DNA from 3 places in the Paenibacillus sp. EB106-05-06-XG162 genome. Region 1 is predicted to be linked to each of the others. Evidence: riboswitches for the same ligand, from Rfam matches in the RefSeq annotation. Region 1 holds a riboswitch; each other region holds the start of a gene.

Evidence for each region. Region 1 has a riboswitch for cyclic di-GMP ahead of AC3WU2_RS07730 (IPT/TIG domain-containing protein). Riboswitches for the same ligand answer to the same signal wherever they lie in the genome.
Region 2: it holds a riboswitch for cyclic di-GMP, as region 1 does, so the genes downstream of both, AC3WU2_RS29635 (non-ribosomal peptide synthetase) here and AC3WU2_RS07730 (IPT/TIG domain-containing protein) in region 1, are expected to answer to the same signal.
Region 3: it holds a riboswitch for cyclic di-GMP, as region 1 does, so the genes downstream of both, AC3WU2_RS17855 (MucBP domain-containing protein) here and AC3WU2_RS07730 (IPT/TIG domain-containing protein) in region 1, are expected to answer to the same signal.

What each region holds. Positions count from the first base shown of each region.
Region 1 is NZ_JBYTDT010000002.1:414,848-425,253, forward strand. It holds gene AC3WU2_RS07705 (class I SAM-dependent methyltransferase) at 1-1,143, shown strand, start outside; gene AC3WU2_RS07710 (cold shock domain-containing protein) at 1,354-1,551, shown strand; gene hpf (ribosome hibernation-promoting factor, HPF/YfiA family) at 1,806-2,354, shown strand; gene secA (preprotein translocase subunit SecA) at 2,643-5,150, shown strand; one part of gene prfB (peptide chain release factor 2) at 5,196-5,267, shown strand; one part of gene prfB (peptide chain release factor 2) at 5,269-6,303, shown strand; cyclic di-GMP riboswitch class I at 6,531-6,614, shown strand; gene AC3WU2_RS07730 (IPT/TIG domain-containing protein) at 6,614-10,406, shown strand, end outside.
Region 2 is NZ_JBYTDT010000027.1:25,667-36,072, reverse strand. It holds gene AC3WU2_RS29660 (HAD family hydrolase) at 1-538, shown strand, start outside; gene AC3WU2_RS29655 (EamA family transporter) at 526-855, shown strand; gene AC3WU2_RS29650 (EamA family transporter) at 845-1,162, shown strand; gene AC3WU2_RS29645 (DUF6080 domain-containing protein) at 1,198-2,502, shown strand; gene AC3WU2_RS29640 (copper amine oxidase N-terminal domain-containing protein) at 2,671-3,153, shown strand; cyclic di-GMP riboswitch class I at 3,252-3,344, shown strand; gene AC3WU2_RS29635 (non-ribosomal peptide synthetase) at 3,435-10,250, shown strand; gene AC3WU2_RS29630 (hypothetical protein) at 10,399-10,406, shown strand, end outside.
Region 3 is NZ_JBYTDT010000008.1:87,537-97,942, reverse strand. It holds gene AC3WU2_RS17855 (MucBP domain-containing protein) at 1-4,045, opposite strand, end outside; cyclic di-GMP riboswitch class I at 4,116-4,202, opposite strand; gene AC3WU2_RS17850 (ABC-F family ATP-binding cassette domain-containing protein) at 4,731-6,281, shown strand; gene AC3WU2_RS17845 (SRPBCC domain-containing protein) at 6,382-6,840, opposite strand; gene AC3WU2_RS17840 (DUF6597 domain-containing transcriptional factor) at 6,974-7,780, shown strand; gene AC3WU2_RS17835 (DMT family transporter) at 7,792-8,706, opposite strand; gene AC3WU2_RS17830 (hypothetical protein) at 8,800-9,666, opposite strand; gene AC3WU2_RS17825 (CcdC protein domain-containing protein) at 9,831-10,304, opposite strand.

The DNA of each region.
Region 1 (10,406 bases):
AGTGCTAATAAGTTGATCTCTCTAGTTACTGAAGGGATATTTAGAATAGATGATGTGATTAATACTATTAATGATTATGTCATCCAAAAAGTAGCGATTTGTAATCTATTAGCAATCAAGAGCTTTGAATTTAGAACATATGATAATATTCTCCCACTACTACAACAGGCGCTATTGTATGACGATACTAATCGAGATACGTTAATGAATTTAAGCTGTTTTCTTGAACAATGTAATGAATACGAACTAGCACTTCATTATGCAACACAATTAAAAGATAACGATGAAGAAATAGTCCAACTTCTTGAGCGCTTGAGGAGTAACTTAACATGTGGTCAAGAAGATAATATATTATCCATTGAACAGAATGATGTCTTGTTTACTGGAGAAAGATTGGTAATCAACAAAACAGTAAAAGATCAGTTTAATAATGTGCTCGAAGAACATCTAGCACGATATGAGTTAGCATGCAGTTTTGCTAATGAAAAAATTGTCTTGGATGCCGCCAGTGGTGCGGGATACGGAAGTAAGATGATTAAGGAAGCTGGAGCACATTATGTAATGGGCGTGGATATTTCTAGTGAAAGTGTCGAGAGTGCTCGTTTAACCTATGGTTCAACGAGTGTGGATTTCGCAGTAGGTAACGTTAATGACTTACCATTCAATGACGGTACCTTTGATATGGTAGTCTCTTTTGAGACGATTGAACATATTGATAATGGTGCATTTTGGATTAAAGAGTCTGCTAGGGTTCTGAAAGATGGAGGACTATTCTTAGTCTCCACTCCGAATAGAGCAATTACGAATCCAGGCATATTCTTTAATGAACGGCCACTGAACCCTCATCATCAATTTGAATATACTACGGTGGAATTTGTAGGTGAACTTTTAAAAGAATATGATATTGTAAATTTATATGGTCAATCATTTATTAATGATGCGAATACATACTATACACAAGTTATGAGGAAAGCTCGGGAGTTAGGCGTGAGTTCTACGCCTATTTTGCAAGATGCAGTATTAAGTACCCAACTAAGCCCTCTTAGCGAGGTAAAGGATGCACAGCCCATGTATGTAGTTGCAGTATGTAGAAAGAAGAGTGCGAGGAGTGGGGAGCTTAGAACGGAAACCGAATTCAATTAAGTTTTAATTACTTGGGATGCGTTGGTTAACAGGGACATTGCTCTACGAGATTATCGAAGGTAATGTTAATCTTTTGATGTGTAGATAGGAATTGGATGACACCGCTTACAAAAACTCCTGCAAAATCATTGACACCGCTTCCATACGGTGGTATATTCAACCTTGTGGACGTACTCCACTTTCATTTGAAGACGAAGGGAATGTATTTGAATGCAAGGTAAAGTAAAATGGTTTAACGCAGAAAAAGGTTATGGTTTTATCGAAACTGCTGATGGTGGGGACGTATTCGTACATTTCTCCGCGATCCAATCTGAAGGCTTCAAAACTTTAGAAGAAGGTCAATCCGTTGAGTTCGACATCGTTGAAGGTGCTCGCGGACCACAAGCAGCTAACGTAATTAAATTATAATCATACCGGCATTGATGCCGAGCTACATAAGGTTCAATGGTTAAATCGATAGTTTAGCTAGAGAAAGCCCTAGACATGTTCTAGGGTTTTTTTGTTACTTCTAGAACTTCTTTTGCAACACTTCTGTAATAGTTCTGAACAGTCTTTGACAAGCGCCCATCAAAGGAAACAACTACGCCACTTTCATTGTAAAGGAATTTTGAAGTATGCTCAGAGCTGTGTTATAATATAGCTAAGCAAAGGAGGAGTGCCCTATGAAATACAGCATTCGAGGCCAACATATCCAAGTGACAGATGCTTTAAGAGAGTATGTAGAGAAAAAGCTAAGTAGATTGGAAAAGTATTTTGAAGTGCCGCCTACCTCTGAGGTACATGTTACATTGAGCGTAATCAAGGACAAACATAGCATTGAGGTTTCGATTCCTCTGCCAGGCTTGATGCTTCGCGCCGAAGATAAGACAGATGACATGTATGCTTCGATTGATGCCGTAATTGATAAGTTAGAGCGTCAAATTCGTAAACACAAAACCAAATTAAACCGCAGATTCCGTCAAGAGGGCAGCTTGAAATCCCTAATCGTTGATGGAGGCTCCACAGCAGTTGCACTAGAGGATGAAGAGGATACCCTTGAGCTGGTGCGTACGAAGCGATTTACATTGAAACCGATGGATGTGGAAGAAGCGATCTTGCAAATGAACATGGTTGGACATAATTTCTTCGTCTTCTCCAATATGGACACGAATCAAGTGAATGTTGTATACCGTCGCAATGATGGTAAATACGGCTTGATCGAGCAAGACTAATCATAGGATCAACAAACATTGAAATGAATATACATTGAAGTGAATTACAAAGCTTGACTCCTCCCGGGGAGTCAGGCTTTTTCTAGCTTTAGGAAGCCCATAGGAATTACAATTTTAAGATATACACAGAATGGAAATATTTTTGATGGAAAGTTTTCGAAACAATCCGACCTGTTAGCGCGTAAGTATATACGTAATGTCCATACTCGATTGTTGCGACAATACCCACAAACTGTTACAATTTATTGCAAACCATCTGTTTGTACGAAATACGAAAGGGGTCTACCCATGCTAGGACTTGTTAAAAAGATATTTGGCGACCAGAATGAGCGCGAAGTGAAACGCCTCATGAAGACGGTTGACCAGATCAACGAAATGGAACCGACGTACAAGACGCTTTCGGACGAAGAGTTGAAAGCGAAAACGGAGGAATTTAAAGCGCGTCTTGAAAAAGGCGAAACGCTAGATGACATATTGCCAGAAGCTTTTTGCGTGGTGCGTGAAGCTTCGATTCGGACGCTCGGTATGCGCCACTTTGATGTACAGTTGCTCGGCGGTATGGTCCTTCACGAAGGCAAGATCGCAGAGATGAAGACAGGGGAAGGGAAGACGCTCGTAGGTACTTTGCCAGTCTACCTTAATGCATTGCTCGGTAAAGGCGTACACGTCATCACCGTCAATGATTACCTCGCACAGCGGGATAGTGCCTTGATGGCTCAAATTTATGAATTCCTTGGCTTGACGGTTGGGGTTAACCTGAACGGGTTGAGTCATGAAGATAAGCAGGCTGCGTATGCTTGCGATATTACGTACGGAACGAATAATGAGTTCGGATTTGACTACTTGCGGGACAACATGGTGCTCTATAGCGAGCAAATGGTTCAACGCCCACTATACTTCTGTATTATTGACGAAGTGGACTCCATCCTCGTCGATGAGGCGAGAACACCGCTCATTATCTCAGGACAAGCCGCGAAATCGACGGAGCTGTATTTTGCTGCGGATCGATTTGTTCGTCGTTTAACGGCGGAAGAGGATTACACGGTAGACATTAAAGTGAAATCCGTTGCGTTGACGGATGCCGGTGTTGCGAAGGCAGAGAAAGCATTTGGAGTCGAGAACTTGTTCGATCAAAGCCATGTGACTTTGAATCATCACGTGTTACAAGCGTTAAAAGCGAATGTGATCATGCGTCGTGACGTTGACTACGTCGTTCAAGATGGCGAAGTCTTGATCGTCGATGAATTTACGGGCCGGATCATGCAAGGTCGTCGTTACAGCGATGGTCTTCACCAAGCGATTGAAGCGAAGGAAGATCTCGATGTTCAGAACGAGAGCATGACGCTTGCGACGATTACATTCCAGAACTACTTTCGGATGTATCGTAAACTCGCAGGGATGACAGGTACAGCGAAGACTGAGGAAGAAGAGTTTAAGAAAATCTACGGTCTTGAAGTGGTTCAGATCCCTACGAACCGTCCGAATGTTCGTAAGGATATGCCGGATGTCGTCTATAAGACAGAAATGGGTAAGTTTAAAGCGGTTGTCGATGAAATCGTGGAACGTCATAAGAATAAGCAACCGGTGCTTGTCGGTACCATTTCGATCGAGAACTCTGAGCTTCTCTCGGAAATGCTGAAGCGCAAAGGTGTACAGCATAAAGTCTTGAATGCGAAATACCACGCGGAAGAGGCGGAGATCATCTCGGATGCAGGGATTGCGAACTCCGTTACGATCGCGACGAACATGGCTGGCCGTGGTACGGATATTTTATTAGGTGAAGGTGTCTCCGATTTTGGGGGGTTGCATATTATTGGTACAGAGCGCCATGAGAGCCGTCGGATTGATAACCAACTCCGGGGTCGTGCGGGACGTCAAGGGGACCCAGGTTCCTCGCAATTCTACTTGTCGATGGAAGATGAGCTTATGAGACGTTTCGGTGCAGAGAATATCTCTGGTATGATGGATCGTCTGGGCTTCGATGAGGAATCACCGATTGAGAGCCGTCTTATTACACGTGCGGTTGAGTCCGCTCAGAAACGTGTTGAAGGCAGCAACTTCGACGTTCGTAAAATTGTCCTTCAGTATGATGATGTGATGAACCAGCAGCGTGAGATTATTTACAAGCAGCGCCGCGAGATTCTTTTCTCCGATAATATTCGTGAAATTGTGCTCGATATGATCAAGCCGACCATCGAACGTATTGTCGAAGCGCACTGTTCGGAAGATATCCCAGAGAACTGGGAACTGGATGAAGTGGTAGAATGGGCGAACAACACGCTCCTCGAAGCCGACCAAATCTCGAAAGACGACATTTGGGGCAAGGAAAAAGAAGAGATCGTGGAATTCATCATGGGTCTTGTTGTAGAGCGCTATACAGCACGTGAGGAAATTATGGGCGAAGAAATGATGCGTGAGTTCGAGAAGGTTATCGTGCTTCGCGCCGTAGATAGCAAATGGATGGATCACATTGATGCGATGGATCATCTGCGTCAAGGGATTCACTTACGTGCATATGGCGGTACGGATCCACTTCGCGAGTACCAGTTTGAAGGCTTCGAAATGTTCCATGAGATGATTAGCCAAATCCAGCAGGATGTGGCGACGTATATCATGAAAGCACAAGTAGAACGCAACCAAGAGCGTCAGGCTGTCGTGGAAGAGAGCCAAATTTCGACGAACAGCAGCAGCGAACCTGCGACGAAGCAACCAGTGCATAACGAGCCGCAAATCGGACGCAACGATCCATGCCCATGCGGCAGCGGTAAGAAATATAAGCAGTGCCACGGGAAGTAATCTTCCCGTCTAACGACGAATGTGAAGCCAGATGAGGTGGATGGAATGATCGAACCAAGCGTGAAACAGGATTTACGCGAAATTGCAAAGAGATTATCTGACCTTAGGGGGTCTCTTTGACTTAGATATGAAGCAAGAGATGATTGAGAATTTCGAGGTCAAAATGGCTGCGCCCGACTTCTGGGACGACAATGAGCGTGCCCAAGGCATTATTGCTGAGCTCAACGTGGTCAAATCGGCCGTCGATCAATATCAATCATTGAATCAAGAGTATGAAGATACGACGATGATGCTCGAGCTTGCGGCAGAAGAGCAGGATGAAGATTTGGCGAAAGAGCTATATGTTAATGTGGCGGGCCTGATGAGCAAGCTGGAGACATTCGAGCTTCAGCTGCTGCTGAACCAGCCGTACGACAAGTTCAACGCGATTCTTGAGTTGCACCCGGGAGCGGGTGGTACAGAGTCCCAAGATTGGGGCCAAATGCTGCTGCGGATGTATACTCGCTGGGCCGAGAAGCGGAACTTCAAAGTCGAAGTGCTCGATTATCTTCCGGGTGATGAGGCAGGGATCAAGAGTGTAACGCTCTTGATCAAGGGCTTCAACGCATACGGCTACCTCAAAGCAGAGAAGGGCGTACACCGTCTCGTACGGATCTCGCCATTCGATGCATCGGGTCGCCGCCACACCTCTTTCGTATCCTGCGATGTTGTGCCAGAGATTTCAGATGATGTCGTAGTTGATATTCGAACAGAGGATTTGAAGATCGATACGTACCGTGCGAGTGGTGCGGGTGGTCAGCACATTAATACGACGGATTCCGCTGTTCGGATTACGCATATCCCGACAGGCGTCGTCGTAACGTGTCAGACGGAACGTTCACAGATCAAGAACCGTGAGCGGGCAATGACCGTACTTCGTTCCAAGTTATATGAGCGTAAGATCGAGGAGCAACGGAAGCAACTTGATGAAATTCGTGGAGAACAGTCGGATATCGCTTGGGGAAGTCAGATTCGTTCCTATGTATTCCATCCCTATAGTATGGTTAAAGATCATCGGACGGCAGTGGAGACAGGAAATGTCGGAGCTGTGATGGACGGCGATCTGGATGCCTTTATAGATGGATACTTACGCAATCAGATTAGGCACGAATAAAGATTAGAACAATAATCAAAATCCCACATCTTATTGATGTGGGATTTTTCTATCTTAAATACGATTCTTATTTATTTTTATAAATTTCTTGATATTAATAGTTATTTTTTACTATTTGCCCATAAAGTATCTGTAAAAAAAACCGATAATAATACTGAAGTGTAATTTTATTCTATTATTCGATCACTAAGTACCATTCTAAAATAGGACTCAGGAACGAAGACAATCGAAAAAGTTAGCAAAACTGTAGTGATGCAGTGACGCAAAGCCATGGGTCTTTCAAAAATTTGAAAGATTGCCAGGTTCCAACTTGATAGAAACAATGGCATTTGCTGTTGTTTTTTATATTGCAAAAAATAAAAGGAGGATAAGTATGCAATCTTTTTTTAAGAAGGTAAATATGATGATGGTACTTCTTCTTGTGTTGATGATGGTACCCTATCAAACGACTTCGTATGCGGCTGCAAATGATTATGTGACCGTATCGAAAACCGTAAATCCAACGGTAATTACAACAGAACAGGAGGCGGAAGTAAAGCTAAACATCCAGGGGACTCCTCCGGTGAATGTTGTCATGCCGAATGACGTTATTTTGATCATTGATAAATCAGGTAGTATGAAGCCGGATTACCAACCCAACCATGGTGAAGATAAGATGTTGGCTGCTAAGAATGCGGCTAAAGGTTTTGTCGATTTAATGGATATGACTAAACATCGCGTTGGGGTTGTTGATTTTAGTTCTGCAAACTTAACAAAATCACTCCCTTTGACGACTGATAAAGAAGCTGCTAAGAGCTATATTGGATCCATTGAAGCAAATGGAGCAACAGCAACAGGAAATGCGATTGATTTAGCGATTAAGGAGCTTGAGAACCATCGCCCGGAAGCTCAACCGGTTATCGTCATTATGACGGATGGTGATGCAACCGAGCCAAAAGGTACGGCATACGAGTATGCAAAGGAAAAAGCGCAGGCTGCAAAGGATGCAGGGATTGTGTTCTATACAATTGCGTTACTTCAAAAAGATGAGGATCCTGCAACGAGCGGGCCAAATAAATTGTTGAAGGAAATGGCAACGACATCTGCTCACCATCATTTTGTGTTAGGCTCAGTAGGATTAAGCGAAATTTATGCAGCAATTGTTAAGGAAATAGGTATGGCAAGTGCATACAATGTTCAAGTAACTGACATTGTATCACCTGAATTCGATATTGTTCCCGGTTCGTATGATTCAAATATACCGAAACCTACGGTCAATGGGAACGTATTAACATGGAATTTCCAAGAGTTAAAGAATAGTCAATTATCGTTTACTTATAAGATTAAGCCGAAAGACCCGAACAAGGCAGGTACTTTCCAGGCTTCGACAACTGCTTCGATTATCACATATAAAGACTATGCTGGGGCAGCACGTCAAAAGGAGATTCCATCAGTTTCTGTACAAGTGAAGCTTTCTGCTCCGATCATTACTTCGATCGAGCAGAACTTTGGTAAACCTGAAGGTGGAGAGACGGTAACGATTAAGGGTGATAATTTCAGACCAGGTGCTGCAGTAACATTTGGATCGGGTACAGCAACGAATATCAAAGTCATTAGTAAAAATGAAATTACTGCAACAGTTCCAGCAGGTACAGTTGCAACAACAGTAACAGTTACTGTAAAGAATACGGATAATCAGATGGCTACGATACCTTATTCTTATAAGGCTGCTCCTGTTGTAACCTCCATCAAGCCTAATAATGGGCCGTTGGCAGGTGGAACATCTGTCTTGATCGAAGGCAATTATTTTTCTAATGCAATTGAAGTGAAGTTTGGGGACAAAGTTGCACCAATAAAACGTTATACGAATACAAAGCTCATTGAAGTGAACTCTCCAGCAACTACCAATTCAGGCCCTGTAGATGTGGTGTTAACGAACCCAGATGGTGCGACTGTTACAGTACCAGGTGGATTTACTTATAATGCGCCGGTTGTCGTGAAACTTACGGTTACTAGCATCTCACCTAACATTGGCGAATTAACAGGTGGAGATGCCGTATATTTTGATGGTACTAAATTTAGTACCGAGACTAAAGTATACTTTGGGGATGCAGAAGCCAAGATACTTACGTTTTATTCCGATAAACGATTTAATGTGTTGACGCCTACTGGTAAGACACCAGGGGCAGTGGATGTGAAGCTAGTTAACCCAGATGGAGAGACAGTAATCATCCCAGCCGGTTTTACATATAAGGCTGCACCGGTTAAGCCTGCTCCAACACTTACAAGTATTATCCCTGATAGTGGATTAATTACTGGCGGAACAAGTGTTAGTATTATGGGAAGTGGATTTTTAGAAGGTGTCAAAGTATACTTTGGATCTAACGAAGCGGCTATTGCTAAATTGAACTCTGGTTCACAGATTACAGTCACGTCACCTGCGGTTGCAGCAGAAGGCCCTGTCAATGTAAAAGTTGTAAACCCGGACGGCCAAGAAGTAATGAAGGAAAACGGATTTAACTATTTGCCGATTCCACCGATTGTCCCTGCTATTACGAGTATTTCTCCGACCAGCGGCCCATTTGTCGGGGGGACCGTTGTTTATATCAACGGAAAAGATTTTGATAAAGGCATGAAAGTCTATTTTGGTGATAAAGAAGTAGCTATTGGGATGTATTATGGTAGTACTAGAATTCAAGTCACTGCTCCGCCAGCCACAGTGGCAGGTGCAGTGAATGTGAAGGTCGTCAACCCGGACGGAAGAGAAGGAAATGTAGCAGCTGGGTATACCTATGAAGCACCGATTATCCCGAAGGCACCTTCAATTAAAGCAATTTCACCGGATAATGGACCTCTAGCAGGTAAGACGAGTGTCTACATTGATGGTGCTGATTTTGTAAAAGGGTTGAAGGTATATTTTGGTTCACAAGAAGCTACGGTTATTTCGTTCTACAATAGTGGTAGATTGCTTGTCATGTCACCGACGGCTACCGTTGCAGGTCCTGTGGATGTAGAAATTGTAAATCCAGATGGACTGTCTGCAAAGGCTTCGGCTGGATTTACTTATAATGCACCACCTGCGCCAAAGGCACCGTCCATTACAGCAATTAGTCCGAATAATGGGCCAATCGCTGGAAGTACTAACGTCTATATTGATGGAGCGGATTTTGTTAATGGATTAAAGGTTTATTTCGGTAATAATGAAGCTACTATCCTTTCGTTCTATAATAGCACTAGGATCCTTGTAAGAACGCCATCGTCGCCGACTGAGGGAATCGTGGATGTGAAAATTATTAACCCGGACAATCTATCTGTGGTTGCTGCAGGAGGCTTTACGTACTTTAAACCAGCACCATTGCCAGTTACTATAACGGCAGTAACTCCGGATAAAGGGATTTTAGCCGGTGGAGGTACCGTTGATATCAGCGGGACGAATTTCCAAGGACAAGCCAAGGTTCAATTTGGATCGCAACAAGTGCCTATTGACTACTATTACGGAAGCGGCAAGATTCGCGTGAAGGTGCCTGCATCGGCTGCTCCGGGTGCGGTTGATATTACCATAACGAATCCTGATGGCGGAACTGCAACTGCAGTTCAAGCCTATACGTATGAAATAGCGATCCCTGCCATTACTGTGATAACGCCGAATCATGGTCCAATGAGTGGCGGAACAGCCGTCTATATTGATGGTAAAAATTTTGATCGCGATCTAGTATTAACGGTTAATGGAAAGCAAGTGGCTGTAACCACTTACTATAATAGTGGACGAATACTTTTCATTACGCCAAGCAGTACGAGTAGTGGTCCTGTATCAATCGTTATTACAAATCCATCAACAGGTGAAAAAGCAACTGGCACATTCACTTATGATGCGCCACCGCCTGTTCCAGCTCCTGTAATTACAAAGATTACACCAAACTCCGGACCTCTTGCCGGAAGAACAGTCGTATATATTGATGGAAGCAACTTTGTTAATGGACTTAAAGTATATTTTAACGGTGTAGAAGCTCAAATGTTCTCATTCTATGGAGCGACTAGGTTAGGGGTTTTCTCTCCAGCAGCAAGTGCTGCAGGTATTGTTGATGTCAAGATTGTTAATCCAGACGGTCAAGTAACTAATTCTG
Region 2 (10,406 bases), on a different contig from region 1:
GCCTATGGCAATTTTGAACTTGTTCGATATCGGCATAAAGACAGTGTTATATCAACTGAAGCTCCTGCGTGTGGAACGTGTAAAAGCATCTTATTTTAGCGCGATTCGTTATATGAAGGAAGTTGATTTGGAAGATTTCTATGATAAGGTATTGGTGCCTCTTATATACCGAGATGCATTAGATGAGATTAAAAAGAAGAAGGAGAACGGCTATCATATCTTGCTTGTCTCTGCTTCACCGCATGCCTATGTGAAATACTTCAAGAAGCTGCCTGAGGTAGATGGTGTGATCGGGACCGAACTTGTGCAACAGCAAGGATGGTATACCCCCTTTATTGAAGGTAACAACTGCAAGGGGGAAGAGAAGGCGGTACGAATTGAAAGGTATTTAGAAGACGCTGGTTTTCACATTGATTTTGAACTGTCTTGTGCGTATTCCGACTCGCTATCAGATTTACCAATGTTTCGATTGGTGAAGAATAGATACCTCATTAATCTGCAAAGTCCGGGTCTGGAGGAACTTCGATGGAAAACGTAAAGTTTCGTCATATGGGGAAAGTCTTGATGATTCTATCCGCATTTCTTACAGCCACGGGACAGCTTTTTTGGAAGTGGGGACACACGAATCTCCTTTATGTGGTGATTGGTTTCCTGTGTTACGGGTTAGGTGCTGTGTTCATGCTCAGAACTTTTGCGTTGGAAAAGCTCTCTGTAGCTTATCCCTTAATGTGTACGAGTTATATCTTCGCGTTGATTTACGGCGATCTTTTCCTAGGAGAAGATATTACCTTGAAGAAGGCGGCGGCTGTGGCCCTACTTGGGATTGGGGTGACGTTAACATCCTATGAGAAATGAATGGCTTATCGGCTTACTTCTTGTCATGACGTTGATCGGGTCGCTAGGTAGTGTTTTTTTTAAATGTTTCACGGTGAAGAGAAAGCTTATCTATCTTCTGGTCGGTTTGCTACTCTACGGTCTGGGGGCACTGCTCAACATTTATCTCTTAAAAGAACTTCCGTACACCCTGGTACTGCCGGCGAATGCATTAACGTTCATCTGGACGCTATTATTTGCTAAATGGATATTCAGAGAGACGGTCGGGGTCTTTAAAATCGCGGGAGTCGCTTTCATTGTTTCTGGTTTAATTTTATTGATCGTGTAATAAAGCTTAAAATCTATCATGATGGGTGGATAGTTATGGGATTTTGGGGTTTTATATGGAACAACAAGAAGGATAATTACAAAGCTTTGTGGTTGTTTATTGTTTTCTTTCTCTTTTATGTGGTTAATAATTATCCATTTATTGAATATATGAAGCATAATACGGCAGGACTCGTAGGGCATAATCCCTTTTACGGCGCACCATTTATGCTGAATTTGTTCAATTTTGATCCGTCTATGTACTATGGTTCCAGCAATACGTCGATTGTGCATCCGTTCTTGAATTTTTTAACGGGACCTTTTACTTTTATTGCGAACCATTCCTTGGGGAATTTGTTTTTCTTGCTGATCCAGTCAGTTATTAACGCACTTAGCGTGGTTATGATCTATTATTATCTACGGAACATGGGCCGTGAGAGCGATACATTCCCTCTACTCTTTGCTGCCTTTTTCGGGGTCAGCTCTTATAATTTGTTTACGGTACTGGTCCCAGATTCTTATCCCTATGCGCAGTTTATTATTATTCTCTCAGTATTGTATCTACAATATTATCGCGTGTATGCGAAGAATGGATTACTGTCTAACGCTTCACTCGCTTTGGCTAACTTTGCTGTTACCTCGACGAATGTCGTTCCATTCCTAGGGGCCGTCTTCTTTAACATTGTTAGAAACGATAAAAAAACAGTGCATAAGTTTATCCGAATCCTATTGTATTTTCTACTCATGGTCATTGCTGTTACGCTATTACAGTTCCTATTGTTTGATGGACATTCGTGGGTCAATAACTGGTTCCGGAGCTTAAGTCATAGTGGATTCAGCTACGTGTCCGTATTCTCATTTAGTCAGCATTGGAAGGCTATCTATATGTTGATTGTAAGCCCTATCTTGACACCTGACATCGCATTGATTGATCCGGGTATTGTGGCATTTGCGACTGATCTGATGCGTCCTTATCCTTTCTATGTGCATGTCATCGGATTAACCATCATTGTGCTATCCGTTCTAGGATTTATTAGGGGTAAGAAGTCTAGGGAATCATGGGTACTGGCGACCCCCATTCTTTTTGCTATATGTCTTCATTTGATTGTTGGTTATGGTCTTGCTGCGTTTAAATATGATATGTACTTGTATGCAGGACATTATCTATTTGCCTTCTTCCTACTCAGTGCAAGCTTCGTTATGCAGATCCGTCATGGATTCATGAGAAAAGTATGGATCGGTATTATCCTGGTGTTTATAATCGTAACCCTAAGTAACAACATCATCAAACATATACAGACTCTAACGTATATTGAAAAGTCATATGTGGAACTGAACGTTTCCAACACGGGGAAGAAGTAAGACTAGAACGGCGTGCTATGCGGATCCGAGCGGAAACGGTCCGAACCGGGTACAAGGACAGCGAGGAGTCTTCGGCTTCTTTTGTTATTAATTGTTTATCATATTAATAATTTATAAGACAAAACGGGAGCTTGCTATCGGCAGCTCCCGTTTTGCTTCCGGAGAAAATTGCGTGCGCTGACGGATCCGGCATGGCTTGTTTCTGCTTATGATCCGAAGACACGCATTGTGATGTTTCATACGAAAGATAACAAAATTCCGGTAAAATTGCGGGAAGGGGACAAGAAGGCAACCGTGAACGGCAAATCCGTTCCGATTGACGCCGCAGTCGTGAACAAGAACGGACTGACCTATGTGCCGCTTCGGTTCATCAGCGAGACGCTTGGCGCTTATGTAAAGTATTTCGCGCAAGACAATCGTGTCATCGTCCGAAAGCCTACGGGCCAGAAAGCATATGATACGCTGATGCACGGCGATCTGACGGAAGCACGCAAGATTGCGTCAAGACTGTCAAAAATCTCGGGGGATGCGCCGCCTTTAGAGCATGGTGAAGGGTATCATCATTTTGGTTACACTTTCCCAGAAGGAGAAGTTCTACGGTTTATCTTCGATGATGCCGGATACGACTATGGTTACTATGATAATTCTTGAAAATGCATTGAAAAAAAGTGAAACATGTTGAAAAATGAAAATATCATAGTAAAATAGAATAGGTACATTGTACTAAAATCAAAACCTCTTGAACACAAATGAATAACGGGCAAATCCGTCGAAAGTCGGAGACGCAAAGCTATAGGGGCTTACATGAACAGTTATTGTTGATCAGCCAGCCAGCTGCCGAAAGTGTACTTGTTATTTCGTCAAACAACTCACCTTATTTCGGTAGAGTTGTTTTTTTGTGCTCAAATAGGGTTCAACGCAGAAGGAGTGAAATGATGTCTTTGATTCTAGCCAATATGGACACCGTACAGGAACATTGGCATAACAAATGGGAAGGTGTGGATAATAAAACATTTCTTGTCCCGGACTCGAAATCGATTGACCGCGTGAACGTGTCTACCATCAGACGCTCATTCCGGGAAAAGTCATTGCGCTCAATTCATCAAGCTTGTGATTCGGCGGGCGTAGATTTATCCACTGTATTGTACTCGTCATGGTCTATACTTCTTCATCGCTATATGCGTACCGAAGAGATCACATACGCTGCATTTTTACCTGATGAGGATAAGCTTATTGTTGTTCATATGAATATGGCTTCCTCGCATGCAATGGATGCGCTGGTGAAGCAAACCCAGGCCGTCATGAATCAAGAACGGCCGTTTTCAATGTCGCTTGGACAGCTGCAGGAGATGCAAGAGGAGACGGGATATGTACTGCCTTCCAATTCGGTAATAGGCATAGGGAAGTCGATCGAACTCTCGCATCGTGCATTGCTGCAAGAAAGCGACATTCGGCTTCAATTCACGGTCGAAGCCGAAACGATTGAAGTGGAGGCACTTTATCGGGAGTGTGCGTTTGGTAGTGCAACGGTTGAACGTTTACTCCGTCATTTAGAGAATATTTTGGTGTCGTGGTGCAACGAGCCTCATGCGGCGGTCGAATCGATTGATATCATGGACGCCGATGAGAAGGAGCATATCCTGAAGGCATTTAACCATACAGAGCAAGACTTTAAGGCAGACACGACCATTCATAGATTATTCGAGGAGCAAGTAGACCGAACGCCGGATCATGCAGCTGTAGTATGCGGTGAAGAGACACTTACCTATCGACAGCTTGACGAACAATCCAATCGATTGGCTCGAGTCCTCATGGGGCAAGGGGTACAGCGAGGGGACATCGTAGGGATTATGTCCGGCGCTTCGAAGCAGATGATCGTCTCGGTCCTCGGCATTCTGAAGGCAGGGGCGGCCTATTTGCCAATCGACCCGAATTACCCTGCGGAACGTACGAAATTCATGCTTGAAGACAGCCAGACACAGGTGCTGTTATTGACACCGGACATTCGCTCCGAACTGGCTTATGATGGCCCCGTATTGGTTGTGAGCGACGATCTGCTTGCGGGAGAATCTGTGGAAGCTGTTCCTGTGTCGTCCAGTCCGACAGATCTCGCGTATATCATTTATACGTCCGGGTCGACCGGAACGCCCAAAGGCGTCATGGTCGAGCATCGTTCGCTCGTGAATTTGGCATGCTGGCACCAGCAGCATTTTCGTGTCACGGAACATGATCGGGCCACCAAATATGCAGGCTTTGGCTTCGATGCTTCTGTGTGGGAAATATTCCCTTATATAATAACCGGGGCGTCGCTTCATATTGTTCCCGAAGACATTCGGCTTGACGCCGAGGAATTGAATACATATTTCCATCAACAAGGGATTACGATCGGGTTCCTGCCGACGCAGCTGTGCGAACAGTTCATGGAGCTGGAGAACACGTCTCTGCGCGTGCTTGTCACAGGCGGCGACAAGTTAAAGACGTATCGTCCTAAGCGTTATGAGCTTCACAATTGCTATGGCCCGACAGAAAATGCGGTCGTTACGACCTCGCATCAGGTTACGGCATTGACGGACAACATCTCCATCGGCAAACCGATCGATAACACCGAGGTGCTCATGATGGATGCAGCGGCCAACCTCCAACCGATCGGGATTGCGGGGGAACTGTGCATTAGCGGCACAGGGCTTGCTCGGGGCTACTTGAACCGACCGGAGCTGACAGCGGAGAAATTCGTTCCGCATCCGTTCCGCGCGGGGGAACGCATGTATCGGACCGGGGATCTAGCTAGATGGCTTCCGAACGGAACCATTGAGTTCTTGGGACGCATCGATCATCAAGTTAAAATTCGCGGGTTTCGAATTGAAATCGGCGAAATCGAGCAGCAGCTTCTCCAGCATGATGCGGTTAAAGATTGTATTGTCATCGCGCGTGAAGATCAGAACGGGTCCAGCTATCTATGTGCGTATGTGGTCGCATCGGAAGCATGTACACATCAGGAACTGATGGACTTCCTAGCGGTAAGGCTGCCGGATTACATGATTCCGCCGCGATTTGTGACCCTGTCCAGTCTCCCGGTCAATGCCAATGGCAAAGTAGATCGGCGTGCGCTGCCAGAGCCGGAGCGCGAGAACGTACGAGCGGAACACGTGGTGATGGAGAACGAGACAGAAAGAGCGCTTGCTGAGATATGGCATAAAGTACTCGGGATTGCGAATATTGGTCCGGATGAACGATTCTTCGAAATCGGCGGCCATTCGCTGCAAGCGGCTTCGCTTCGAGGGCTAATCGAACGACGGTTCGGCGTGCGTCTGCTCATGGCGGATGTATTCCAATATACGACGATCCGAGAACAAGCGCGTCAAATCGCGGAGCAGCAAGGGGATCATGCGGTTCGTTCCGCGATTGAGCCTGTCCCTGTATCTTCCCATTACCCTGTCTATCCAGCGCAAAGACGTATGTTCTTGATCGAGCAAATGGAAGGCGTCGGGACGGCATACAATACGCCGATGCTGCTCCGTATCGAAGGCAAGGTTGACGTGGTCAGGCTGGAGCAGACGTTCCAAAAATTGATCCAACGCCATGAAATGCTGCGGACCTCTTTCCAATGGGTTGGCGAGGAGATTGTGCAGACCATTCGGGAGCACGTTCCATTCCGATTGTCGATGTTGACCGCCGATGAGAAGGAAGTCGCGGGGATGATGCGTGCGTTCGTGAAGCCGTTCAAGCTGGGCGAGGCCCCGTTGATGCGCGCGGCGTTCGTCGCTTGTGCAGACGATTTGCACTATGTGATGCTCGATTTCCATCATATTGCCGTTGACGGCGTGTCGCTGCATGTGTTTTTCGAAGATTGGAGCAAGCTGTACAGCGGAGAAGTACTGCCTACGCAAGCCGTTCAATTTAAGGATTTTGCGGTGTGGTACGGACAGCAGGACAATACCCCGTTGCGTCATACGTTGAGGGATTATTGGAGCTCTGCATTGGCGGGCGAAATTCCGATTCTACAGCTGCCCACCGATATGAAGCGGCCGGACATTCAGAGCTTCAAAGGAAACACACTCTCGGTTCAATTGGATGCATCATTGACGGAGAAATTAAAAAAATTAGCTTCGGACTCCGATACAACAATGTATATGATATTGCTTGCTGCCTATAATGTATTGCTCTTCCGCTATAGCGGCCAAGAGGACATTGTTGTGGGCGCACCGTTCGCTAGCCGGACCGAGAGTGAAATGCAGACAATGATGGGCATGTTCGTTAATACGTTGCCACTTCGGAGTTACCCGGATAAGCAGAAGTCTTTTGCGGCATTTTTACAGGAAGTGAAGGCATGCGTGATCGGCGCCATCGAGCATCAGGAGTATGAGCTGGAACTGATGCTTCGCGACTTGAACAACCCTCGCGTTCCAGGCCGGAATCCGCTGTTCGACACTTTATTCGTCATGCAGAATACGGGCCGTACCATCCCTTCGATGGTGGGGGCGGAAGTGACGGCTGCACCATACGTGGATCCGATTGCCAAGTACGATTTGATGGTGGATGTGACGGAATTGGACACGACGGTCCATATCGATTTCCAATATCGTACGGATCTGTTCAAGCAGGAGACTGTGGAACGCTGGAGCAGACATTTTGCGCGCATTCTGGAAGCGGCTGTTACGTCAGGTGACATCAAGCTGTCAGAAATCGCATTGATGGATGAGAAGGAAATACATGAAGCGATGAATGCTCGCAACAACACGGTGGTTCCATATCGCAAGGAAGCGACGATTCATCAATTGTTCGAAGAGCAGGTGCTGCGGACACCGGATCATCCAGCACTGGTATTCGGAAGTGAGCATCTCACTTATGCAGAGCTGAACGAGAAGGCGAATCGTCTAGCTGGAACGTTGATGACTAGTGGCGTTCAGGCCGATGAAGTCATTGGACTAATGGCTGACAGGTCGCTAGAGATGATCATTGGACTTCTCGGTATACTCAAAGCCGGTGGAGCTTATGTTCCGATTGATCCCGAGTATCCGCAAGATCGCGTGAATTATATGTTAGCCAGCAGTGGGGCGAAGCTTCTGCTCACGCAAACGCATTTTACCGGAAAGACAGCCTTTGAAGGCGAATCGCTATACTTGGATCAACCAACCGCATATAGCGAGCATACAAGCAATCCGCCAAGCCGAAGCGGGGCTGATAATCTGCTATATGTTATTTATACATCCGGAACGACAGGGCAGCCCAAAGGCGTCATGATCGAACATCGGAATATGGTGAACCTGATTCATTATGAATACACAGAGACCAATGTCGATTACAGCGGCAAGGTGCTTCAATTTACAACGTTAAGCTTCGATGTATGCTCGCAAGAGATTTGGTCAACCTTGCTAGCCGGAGGGACGTTATGTCTCGTCACGAACGATACGCGCCGCGACGTAGGCAGATTGCTGCAGGTGATTGAAGAGGAAGGCATTAATATCCTGTTCATGCCTGTATCCTTCTTGAAATTCATATTGAATGAGAAGGAATACGCAGATCGGCTCCCTACCTCGGTACGCCATATTATTACAGCGGGCGAGCAGTTGATCGTACCGGAGAAATTCAGAGAGCATCTGCGGCATTACCAAGTGCATCTGCATAACCACTACGGACCTTCAGAAACGCATGTGGCTACGGCCCATACGATCGATCCGAACGGGGCGATACCCGAACTGCCGCCGATTGGTAGGCCGATTACCAATACGCGGATTTATCTATTAAATGATCATTTGCACGTTCAGCCGCCGGGCGTACCGGGGGAGCTCTACATTGCGGGTGATTGCGTCGGAAGAGGTTATTATGGTCAGGATCAATTGACAGCAGAACGATACTTGCCAGACCCGTACGCAGGCGAAGGACGGATGTACAAAACCGGAGATCTAGCCCGTTGGAATGAAGACGGTACATTGGAGTTTCTAGGTAGGTTGGACCATCAGGTGAAAATTCGGGGCTTCCGAATCGAGCTTGGGGAAATCGAGAACACGCTGCTTAATCATGCTGCTGTGAAAGAGACGATTGTCCTTGCCAAAGAAGATGGCAGCGGAGGCCGATACTTATGCGCCTATATCGCCGTGGAAGAAGAGCAGACGGTCACGGAGCTGCGGAGCCATCTTGCGAAGAGTTTACCGGATTATATGATTCCATCTTACTTCGTACAGCTTCCGGCCTTGCCGCTCACGCCGAACGGCAAAATAGACCGAAGGGCCCTTCCTAACCATGAGATCGGGAACATACCGGTTGGAGGTCATGAATACGTGGCGCCTCGTACAGATGCGGAACGCCGGATCGCCGAGGTATGGCAGGATCTTCTGGGCTTAACGAACATCGGGATTCATGATAATTTCTTCGAGCTGGGCGGACATTCGCTTAAAGCGGCCGTTATGGTAGCAAGGCTGCAGCAGCAGTTCGAAATCGGCATCAATGACGTGTTCGAGCATCAGACGATTGCGGAGCTGTCCACGAAAGTGAGAGAGACTTCATCGAATCATTTGATGGAGAAGCTCGCAGAATTGAAGAAAGAGCATATCGCCTCTTCAGTTCGGTTTGATGATCACGAAGAGCAATACCGCTTAAAGAATGAGCGATATGGCCAATTGGATATGGCAAAGAAGGTATCTTACAATCATGTGCTGCTGACGGGGGCAACCGGATACTTAGGTATACATCTCCTGCGCGATATGCTATCTCATACGCATTGGACGGTCCATGTCATTGTTCGCGGCGATACCGATGAACAGGCCGTCGCCCGTTTGCACGGCAAATTAGCGTTCTATTTCGGCGATCGGATCGATGAGATGATGCGGAGCAGAATCAGCGTGTATAAGGGGGATCTGACGCAAGAGCGGATGGGCTTATCGGAAGCGAAGTATACCGAGCTATCCCGAATGGTGGACGGAATCGTGCATTCGGCGGCAACCGTCAAGCATTACGGCAATTATCATGATTTTGAACAGCAGAATGTGATTGCGACGGAGCGGGTACTTGCATTTGCGAAGCTGAACCGAATCAAATCCATGCATCATATTTCGACATTAGGCGTCGCATCGGGGATTATACCTGACCAATCCGCCGCTTATTTCACCGAATACGATCTGGATTTGGGTCAGCAGTACGAGAATTATTATGCCAAAACGAAATATGAAGCGGAACGGAAAGTTGTCGCGGCCAGGGAGACAGGTATCCATTCGAGTATTTACAGAGTGGGTAACATTGTTTTCCAATCCGACACGGGAAGATTCCAAGAAAATATCGAGGAAAATGCGTTCTACACGATGATGCGTTCATTTATTCGTCTCGGCATGGTGCCTGACATGGAACCGGACACGGATTTCTCTTATGTCGACGCGGTCAGCCGGGCTGTTGTCCTGCTTATGCAACCAGAGGCCATTCAGAATGAAATCTTCCATTTATTCAATCCGCATCGCGAGAGCATGAGCCATCTGCTAGCAGACGGGCGATTAGAGTGGGATGTCCAGTCAGGTTCGTTCGAGCAGTTTATCGATTATATGATCGCGAAATATGAGGCGAATGACTGCAGGGAAGAGATTGAGAAAATCATATTGCACTACGGATGGCTGGAACAACACCATGACGCGACGATGTATGTGGTTGCTGTCAGGAAGACTGTAACGGTATTGGATATGCTAGGCTTTGAGTGGAAGCCGGTTGATGCCAACCAGATCCAAGCCATGATTGAATACTGTAAAGAAGTAAACTTCTTGTGATCGAAATAAGGTAGTTTAGTTCTATGTTTCGACTTATTTTGTCACATAAATACAAAATTCGACAAAATACTTCTTTACTTCATAGTTTATTTTGATAGAATCAATATATTGATATATCTTATATTAACCATTTTAGGAGGAATTAACCATGTTTCA
Region 3 (10,406 bases), on a different contig from region 1:
CCGTTGCACGATCTACATAGTTCACAGTAACCGTACGTTTCTCAACCGGTGCAACATTCTTGGTGTAGAAGAAGGTTTGCGTTTGTTGATTGCCGTTCACGATTTCGTATTTCCACTCTTTAATAACAGGCGTGAACCCTTCCACAAACACTGCCTTGATAATTGCTCCATCTTCAATATCTTCCAGCAGTTGTTCCTTAGCTACACTATTTTCTGTTCCTTGCTCAAGGTATTGAACAAGAAGAGTGCGCTTTGGAACAACAGCATCTTTCGTGTAGTAGAAGATATGCACTTGATTATTTTCAGCCGTAAATGTGTACTTCACTTCTTTAGCACCTACGACTGTATAGCCTTTCGTATCAGGCGCTACTAAATTAGTTGTACCATTGGTTACACCTTTTACGGAAGCAGGCTCTAGTCCCGGTACTTGTTCTTCAGATCCTTCAAGCAAGTACTTCACAGTCAATGTCTGCTCATTCGCTTTATAACGGAAGGCAAATACTTGCTCTTTCTCGGACGTGAAGGTGTACTTCACTACTTTTTCGCCTACTAGCGTATATCCACTTACTTCTGGTGCGGCCAAATCGATCGTTTGTTTTACTGCTCCCGTTTGCGTCGTCGATGGCGTTACCTCAACTTCATTTTCAGAACCATCGAGTAAATACTTCACGGTTACCGTCTGATCGTCGGCTTTGTAATAGAAAGTAAATTCTTGGTTTTCTTCGGCAGTAAACTTGTAGATTACTTCCTTAGCACCTACGACTGAGAATCCTTTCTCTTCCGGTGCTACCAAATTAGTTGTACCATCCGTTACACCTTGCACGGTTGAAGGTTCTAGTCCCGGTACTTGTTCCTTTGTTCCTTCAATTAGGTACTTCACAGTTACCTCTTGCTCATTCGCCTTGTAATAGAAGGCAAACACTTGGCCTTTTTGGGCTGTGAACGTGTATTCCGCTACTTGATCACCCACTAGAGTGTATCCCGTTACTTGAGGTGCAACTAAATCAATCGATTGTTTCGCTACTCCCGTTTCTGTCGTCGACGGAAGAACTTCAACTTCTTTTTCTGAACCATCAAGCAAATATTTGATGCTGACCATTTGCGTGTCAGCTTTGTAATAGAAGGCATGTTCTTGTCTCTCATCGGCAGTGAACGTGTAAGTCACTTCCTTAGCACCTACTAATGTGTAGCCTTCCTCCTCAGGCGCTACCAAATTAGCTGTGCCATTCGTTACTCCTTGTACGGTTTTTGGTGCAAGACCCGGAACCTGTTCTTTCGACCCTTCGATCAGGTACTTCACAGTAACTGTCTGCTTGTTCGGATTATAGTAGAAAGTTTGTTCTTGACCTGGGGCAGCTGTATAGATGTAATTGATTTCTTTCTCTTCTGCTGTATAACCCGCAACAGTTGCTGGTACTAAATTGACTTCCTTACCCGTCGCGCCTGTTACATCAACTGGGTCATGAAGCACTTTATTGGTGCCTCTCTCCAGATAATTCACTTTCACGGTTTGCTCATTAGCTGTGTAGTAGAAGATATGGCCTTGGGCTGCACTCGCTGTAAAAGTGAAGTCGAACTTCGCTTCTTCCGGTGTATACCCTTCGATTGGAGTTGGTTTCAACTCAACCGTCTTGCCTGTTACGCCTGCAATTGTAATTGGTTTATCAAGTTCTTTATTCGTACCTTTTTCGAGGTACTTCACAATCGCCTTTTGATTACCTGCAGAATAATAGAAGATTACTTCTTGTTTTTCTTCCGCAGTAAATTTATAGGCGATGCTTTCAATTTCAGCGGTGTAGCCAGCTATTTTCTCAGCTTGCAATGTAATCGTTTTGCCTGTTACTCCGGTTTTTAAGGCTGATTTAACTAATTCTTTCTTCGTTTCCTTATCAACGTACTTCACAGTTACAGACTGCTTATTTGCTGTATAGTAGATAGTCACTTCTTGTTTTGCGTTTGCATTAAAAGTATATTCCGTGCTTTCTTTCTCGGCTGTATAACCCGCAATTTTATCTGCTTGCAACGTGATCGTCTTGCCTGTTGCTCCTTCTTTTACGACAGCATCTTTAATTTCTTCATTGGTGTCCTTATCCACGTATTTCACGGTTACGGACTGCTTATCCGCTGTGTAATAAAAAGTATATTTTTGATCTTTCGCAGCAGTAAAGGTATAGCTGTCACTTGATTTCTCTGCAGAGTACCCTGGGAACTGCTTGGCATTCAGCGTAACTTTTTGCCCTGTTGCACCATTCTCTACTGCTTTACCAAGTTCCTTATTCGTTCCTTGTTCTACATAGAATACATTTACACTTTGTCCAATTGCTTCGTAGTTGTAAGTAATCGTAACGTCTTTATTCGGCATCGGACCGGTTACGTGACCATCCTTTACGGTTAAGCCGCTTCCTGCGCTTACATTTACATTTTTCAATTCATAGCCTTCAAATGTCTTACTCTGGATGTCTATTGACTCGCCTTGAAGTTTCTTAACATCTTCTGCCTTCTCAAGTTCGATGTTCCCTGCTTTATACTCGATTTTGATATTGTAAGGAGCTTTCGCATACCCGAACCAAATTGTTGGGTTAGGTACGCTAAGCGTCAATGCTACATCCTGAGGGCTTGCACCCTTCTTAAGAACATAGCCATCAACATCTTTTGCCGTTACCTGATAGCTTTTGCTAATATCAAGCGCTTCATTGCCATTTTGTTTGAATGATTCGGTATATAGTTGAGCTGCCAGTTCCGGTTTATCGACAACCTTACCTTCTTCATTAACCGGTGTGCCCTCTGCATTGACCCGGTACCCTTTAATCAGGATTGAACCCTTACCAAAGCTTACTTTCGGTACTTCAAAATCTTTGGATGCAGGTTTACCATTCACATCCGTATAATCCATATATGTCTTACCATTGGTTGGATACAATGTATTTGGATCCGGATTTTTGCTTGAATCCAACTTTACGATGTACGTCATCGTTGCTGGGGATCCTTCGACGATGTTCCCGATTTCCCACGTAATCGTTTCTGTTGTGTTGTCCCATTTAATTGTACCTTGCGAAACCTCAGGTCCCTTGGTTTTGTCGAACATGTCGCCCATTGGATCAATGACTTTCGCATTCTGTGCAGCGTAAGAAATCTTACTGGATAATTCTTTAAAAACCTTCTCTAAATCAGAACTCGTAGATGCGTAGTAACCACGATTCTGGCTATATTTCAGTACGTTTGTCGCGTTGCTGTTGTTCCCTACTTCAAGTCCGATGGAATAGATATCAATATTGGCATCTTTAGCTAATTTAGCTTCAGAGACTGTACCTATACCATTATTATCAACTTTATACTTATTTTTCCCGTTTCCTATCGAATAGCCATAATCATATAACAAATAATCGTTACCATATCCAATAATGTCATTGTAGTTAAAATCCTGAAGCGCTTTGGAAAATGCATTGCCTTCAGACCATGTATAATCTACAACCTTTGATGCCTCAAAGCTATACGTTGGTTCTCCATCGCTTAAAAGAACAATGACTTTATTATCCGCTTTACTAGACTCCAACAGCGTTCTAGCACGGTGAATCCCCGCTTGAATATTCGTACCACCATTAGGGGAAATGGTTCCGATATCTTTCTTTAACGTTTCTTTCTGCGAGACATCCTTAAACCCCGAAACATCTGTTACGTCTCCCGCAAAAGATACAGCAGCAATTCTTGTTGCCGAATCTTTGATAAGTAATCTGTCCACGAAACTCTTTGCAGATTCAATCGCTTTGGACATCCGAGTCCCTTTCATGCTACCGGACCGGTCAATCACCAAAACCACGTCCGAACTACTCTTAATGTTCTTTCCTTCAACCGTTAGGGTTACTTTCCATTCCCCTGGCGTGCCTGTCGGTTCGGCCTTCTTCGTCAGATTGACCGCGCCTGGATTCGGCCAGACCAGATCGTTCGAAGCCGCTGCAGAGCCCGTCGATAACGTACCAGGGATGAATCCGGTGAATACGGACAAGATGAACATCCATGTCACTACAAGTCTAAAACCTCGTCTCATGTCTACCTCCTATTAATATATTATTTCAGCTCCTTGGAAACGCAAAAAAGTCCGGCTGCAATAACGATGTAATTGCAGCTGGACTATCATCGGTCAAAGACCATTAGACTCCGAGGCTTTGCGACCTAACCTTTCGGTTAGTGTGCCGAAATATATAATTCTAGTCGTTGCAGATGGACACTATGTAGGTCTAAAGTAGGATAAAGGAACTATTTACATTGACTAATATATGCTACTTATAGAAGCAAAGTCAATTGATTTTGGGATTCTTGAATCTAAAGTTATTTTAAACTACGTGATCCTTCGTTGGTTGACTCATCTGAAGAGAATTGCATATACTATAGAAGTAACCAATAAAATCTAACGCATGAGGTGGAAAGGATATGGAAATTTTGTCGACTGTTCTTAGAAGAGAATTACCTTAACACGGGAGAAGTCTGCCCATTTTTACCGTTAAAGTGAATCCGAGAACAGTAGATAAAAGCCAATCCCTTTCTTACGAAACCGATATGATCGTGGGCGAGGTGTATTCACCTCGTCTTTTTTGTATATACCACCATAGAAAAATAACGATTTCATCGTTCATACAACCATGAAGTGTTTCTTATGAAACAGAAGATTGCGAATTCTGCTGTTCTCTCGATTCAGCCGTAGCACAAGCTAAATTGAAAAGGAGAGAACACAAGTGAGTTTATTAAACATTGAAGAAGTTACCCATATGTACGGAGATAAATTGAATTTTCGGGAGATCAGCTTCCGCCTGCTGCGCGGAGAGCATGTCGGCCTGGTCGGCGGCAATGGTGCAGGGAAATCCACCCTCCTCCGTCTGCTCGCAGGCGAGATTTTGCCAGATGCCGGGCGCATCGATTGGATGCCGCAGATCAAAGTAGGCTATCTGCAGCAGCATATTCATTTGCAGCCCGGCACGACGATTGCAGCCTATCTGCAAAGCGCATTCGCGCATTTGTATGCGATCGAACGGCGCATGCTGGGCATGGCCGAGAACATGGCCGAGGCAGACAACGATCTAGACACCCTATTACGGCAATACGGCGACCTGCATAGCCAGCTTGAAGACTCGGATTTTTATCAAATCCACGCTCGGATTGAAGAGGTTGCTGCGGGACTTGGCATTCTGGATCTCGGCATGGAGCGTGATGTCAGCAAGCTGAGCGGCGGCCAACGAACGAAACTGTTGTTAGGCAAGCTGCTTCTTGAAGAACCTCATGTATTGCTGTTGGATGAGCCGACCAACTATCTCGATGATGTGCATATTGCTTGGCTGACTGGGTATTTGAAGAGTTATGAGCATGCATTCATCGTCGTATCCCATGATGAGCATTTCCTCAACGAGATCACGACGGTCATCTACCATCTGGAGCATCAGACCTTGAGGCGATACCCAGGGAATTACAACAATTTTCTGAAGAGTCATGAATTAAGCCGTCTGCAATTGCAGCAAGCTTATGAGAAGCAGCAGCAGGAAATTACACGACTTGAGAAATTCATCGATAAGAACCGTATTCGTAAAGCAAAGCAAGCGAAGAGCCGGGAGAAAATGCTCGGGCGAATCGAGCTCATCGATAAACCTACAACCGGACCACAGCCTCGCTTCAGCTTCGAGGTGCGTCAGAATCCTGTGAGCCATGTCATCACGGCAAAAGGCATTCAAATTGGCTATTCGACCCCGTTGATTGCCCCTGTCAATTTGGAAGTGAAACGCGGGGAGAAAATTGCGATCATTGGCCATAACGGGATTGGTAAATCGACCATGCTCCGCACCCTGCTAGGCCTCATGCCTCTGCTTAACGGTACTCTCCAGGTAGGGGATAACGTGAAAGCAGCCTATTTTGCCCAGGAAAACATTGCATCCGATCAGACACCCCTGGAACGGCTCTTAGCCTTCCGGACTGATCTAACGCAGCAGCAAATTCGTAAGATGCTTGCGATGCCCGGTTTGACCGAGAAGCATATCCGGCAGCCCCTTCGTCATCTGAGCGGCGGGGAACAAGCCAAGGTGCGCCTATGCGAGCTGATGCTTACGGATAGCAATGTGCTCGTGCTCGACGAGCCGACGAACCATCTGGATGTGCGAACGAAGGATGCCTTTCGCGAAGCGCTTAAAGCCTATCCGGGCACGATCCTGCTCGTATCCCATGAACCGGAATTCTATCGAGACTGGGTTACCCAAGTATGGCGTGTGGAAGATTGGTGCCGTGGTGCAATAAAAACGTAATCGATCATAGAGAACGAAAACAAGAAGAACCTGTGCGAATCCTTCGTATAAGAAGGAATCCGCACTGGTTCTTTGTTATGCAGGCCACTACAACGTCCTTTTACCAACCGAAATCGATCGTCTCTCCCGTCTCGCAATACGTCTTCAAGTTACTCAAAATCATCCACCACGAGCTCTGCGTATTATCGTAGGACGGATGCCCCTCTGTCCATTCATCATTGATCAACGTGAACTTCGTACAGTTGCCCACGGTATCAAGATTGAACGTAATTCTGGACTGGAACTCTGCATGGTTCTCACGATAAGACGGACCTGCGTGCTCCGTACTGCTATACGTCTTATAAGGCTCGTAGGCAAGGACTTCACCGTACACATGAACGGTCTCATCCCCATCCGCACCCGGTCCGATATAAGCATAACGGCTACCAATTTCAAATGTAGACTCTAATACGCATCCGAAGAAGAGCTTGCGCGTATTCTCTGGGACGAACATGGCATCCCACACCTGCTCTGGGGTTGCTTTAATATACAATTCATACTTCAATGGAATTTCACGCATTCTTTCGTTCCTCCTTCGATTTTATGCAATACATGTCAAGCGCATAACTATGCTAATATGATTATAAAACGTAATTATGCCCAAGTATTGTAAAAACGCGACAAAATGCACGCAGGAAAAGGAGCGGCTATCCATGAAACCCGAAATTGTAAAACCCAGTATGGGCGTATTGAATTTATCCCGTGGGACACATAAATTTCAACTGACAAGGCATGAGCCTTCCGAAGATATCGGCCAATTCGTGAAGCATTTCTGGATCGTCAGCTGGGATTTAACTGAACAAGCTCCCTACTTGCAGGAGGTTGTACCGAACCCTTGTGTGAATCTCGTCATTGAATCGAATCGAAGCGCAATTTTCGGTGCTGCAAAGCAGAAATATACGTACCACTTAGAGGGCAAAGGGGTCGTATTCGGCGCCAAATTCAAGCCCGGAGGATTCTATCCGTTCATTAAGCAACCGATCTCCGAGCTCGCGAATCAACCGATGCGCATTCAAGATGTATTCGACGTGGAGATCGGAACGTTAGAGCAGGAGCTGCTCACGCAAGTCAATGAGTCCGATATGGTCCGTCTAGCCGAACAATTCATTCGCCCAAAGCTCCCGCCATGGGACGACCAGATCGAGTTCATCAATCAGATCATCGACCACGTAAAGATGGACCGCGAGATAACGAAAGTGGACGAGATTTGCGATCTTTTCCACCTGAATAAAAGAACGCTGCAGCGTCTCTTCGACCAATATGTCGGCGTCAGCCCGAAATGGGTTATCCAGCTCTACCGATTGCAAAATGCCGCTGAGACGATCGAGCATCAGCCGCGCCTCGATTGGTCCGAGCTCTCCACGGAGCTAGGTTATTATGATCAGTCGCATTTCATCAAGGATTTTCGCTCGATCATTGGTAAGACGCCGGACGAGTACGTAAGGGAGCAGTTAAAGTGAAAAACCTTACTTCAAGAAGTAAGGTTAGGTGCCGCGGTATCTTTACGTTCCAGACTAATCCAGACCAATCCCGCGGCCATACATACGGCGCCAGCTAGCTGCCAGCCTGAGAATGATTCGCCGAAGAAGAGATAGCCCGCCGTAACGGCAGAAGCCGGTACCACATAACGGAAGAAATTCGCGCGCGCCGCGCCGACCTTGAACATACTCGCATTCCAGACAACGAAGGAAATGACCGTGCAGATCAGCACGTTATAACCAATCGCGGTATAGTGCGTCGCTGTCAATGCGCTCCAGTCCACTTTGCCCCAAGAACCAAACGTGAACGGAAGCATGCCGATTGCTCCGAACAGGATCATCCATGTACTTACCCGCAGAGCAGAATACCGTTTCATAATCGGCATGCAAGCCAGGTTATAGAGTGCCCCGAATATACTCACACCCAGCGCTAGACCATTCCCAATCATATGGTTGGAGGACAAATCGAGTCCTTCGCTTCCCCCAAGAATTATGAAGCATACGCCGATAATCGCTGCAATGCCGCCTGTCACGAGACGAGAGGAAATCCGTTCTTTCATGAACAAAGGCCCGAACAACGCTGCACAGATCGGCCAAGGTGCTACGTTCAATAGCGATGCGTTTGCCAGCGTCGTATATTTGATCGAGTACATAACGGCGATCTCGAGCCCCGTCACCCCTAGAAGTCCAATGACAGCGAGCTGTAGTGCCACTTTCACCGGGATACCGATACTTCCTTCCGTCACCTTCAGCAGTAAGAAGAAGAACGGCACGGCAAGCCCGAAACGGAGAAACGTGAAAAGTATCGGATCGAACGTCTCCATCGCCTGCCTCGATACCCCAAAATTCTCTCCCCAAATGGCCGCGACCAGCACCAACCCAACGTAATGCACCCATTTCCTATCCATATAAAATAGCTCTCCCCCATCGCCGTTCATCGACTAATATCATCCATCTACTATGCAGTGTGAGGGACAATGGGAGAAATTTCAATCTATTTCTCATTTCAATGAATGTACAGCTCTCTTCTTATTCACACTAGTCCCCTTAACCGCTTCATAAAACACAAGAACGCCAGCTGCTAACGAGACGAGGAAACATGAACCAGCGAGCAACGGATACAGCGACCATTCTAGAATAGGCTGCCCTTGGAAGGTCTGCCAGCCCATCGCAACCAATCCGAGTATATAGGCGATTCCCGTGATATGGATCAAACCGCTACGCGCCGAAGATTTCCACCGCGTCTGTTCTGTGAGCCAAGCAACGAATGGTAACGCTTGAAGCGCATGGAACCCTAGCCCATGAAGCCAGATAATATTCCCACTGCCACCAATGAATCGTCCGTTATTCACGGAAATCCAAATACCCGCAGCGAATGAAATGAGGACCGCGATCATTGCATATCGAATGCCGAGCACAAGCTCGGGGCGCTGCTTGTAAATTTTGGACCGGAAGTAGAAAGCTGCTAAGAACAGATAGAACAACACGAGCAGCAGCGCAACAATAGCGAACCCATTGCCAACCATCCGATCAAAGGCTGAACCGCCTAACACGAATCTTGGATTTACCCCGCGGAAGTTCTGTATTGTCTCTGCACCATAAGAGTAGAGCGCCAGCAGAATATAAGACCATCGGAAGATCAACCTCCCTCCCTTAGACATCCCTGAGAATGGAATCAACGCGGCTGTGGAGATTATGAATATGCCTATCGCTGCATTGAAGGAGAAGGCTTTCGACACATCCCCGTGAGGTGCCACCTCTCCTCCGAATAGTAAGGTCCATCCCCCGCATATTCCCGCGAGCAGAAACCCAAGCAAACCTACGCATACCAGCCATTTCTCACCTTCAAAAAATTTCACTTTTTGCATTCCACACTACACTCCTCGCACCGTTTTTCTTGATGGGATTAGTGTATCGCATGAATGTATTTCCAAAAATATCCTACAGGCTAGAATTCACCCCCGACCGGAGATGGATCTTATCACTGTCTTCAGACGTAGAAAAAGAGTGCCCTTGGGCACCCTTCTTGGAATTATGCAGCAATCGATTTCGATCTCACGTTATGGAATTTAACGAAACATACCACTCTCCAGCAGACAATGTAACTGAACGTCATGAAGTTGAGCAGGAAGCTCAAAGTTCCTGGATCCACACCCTTCACGGTTGCAATCGCAATGAAACGCAGCGCGAATATCGTAATGAGCAGCAGGAACATGTACTTATTTCCTTTGATAAAGGTGTTACCTGCTTCGCGCACTTCGAAATTGGTCGTTAGAATAAGCGGGATGGATAACACCATTCCTGCAAGGGCTGCAATAAGCAGCTGTTCGCTCTGAATATGAAGACTCGGGTCGAGAAGCTGAAGCATCGAGGTGCTAATATAGAGGATCGGCAGGACTAACGGAAGCCCTGACTTGGCAATTGGTGAGTTCATCCCACGCTGCAGACCGCGCAAAATAAAGAAAAATATGATCATCGAAATAAACATAGAATTGATTGGACTCATTTGAAAACCACTCCCTCAAGGATTCGATTTGATAGTCTTAGTATCTCGAATTTGAGGCGTCGCAACCAGTGAAATATGTAATTTGATCAAGGTTACAAAAGT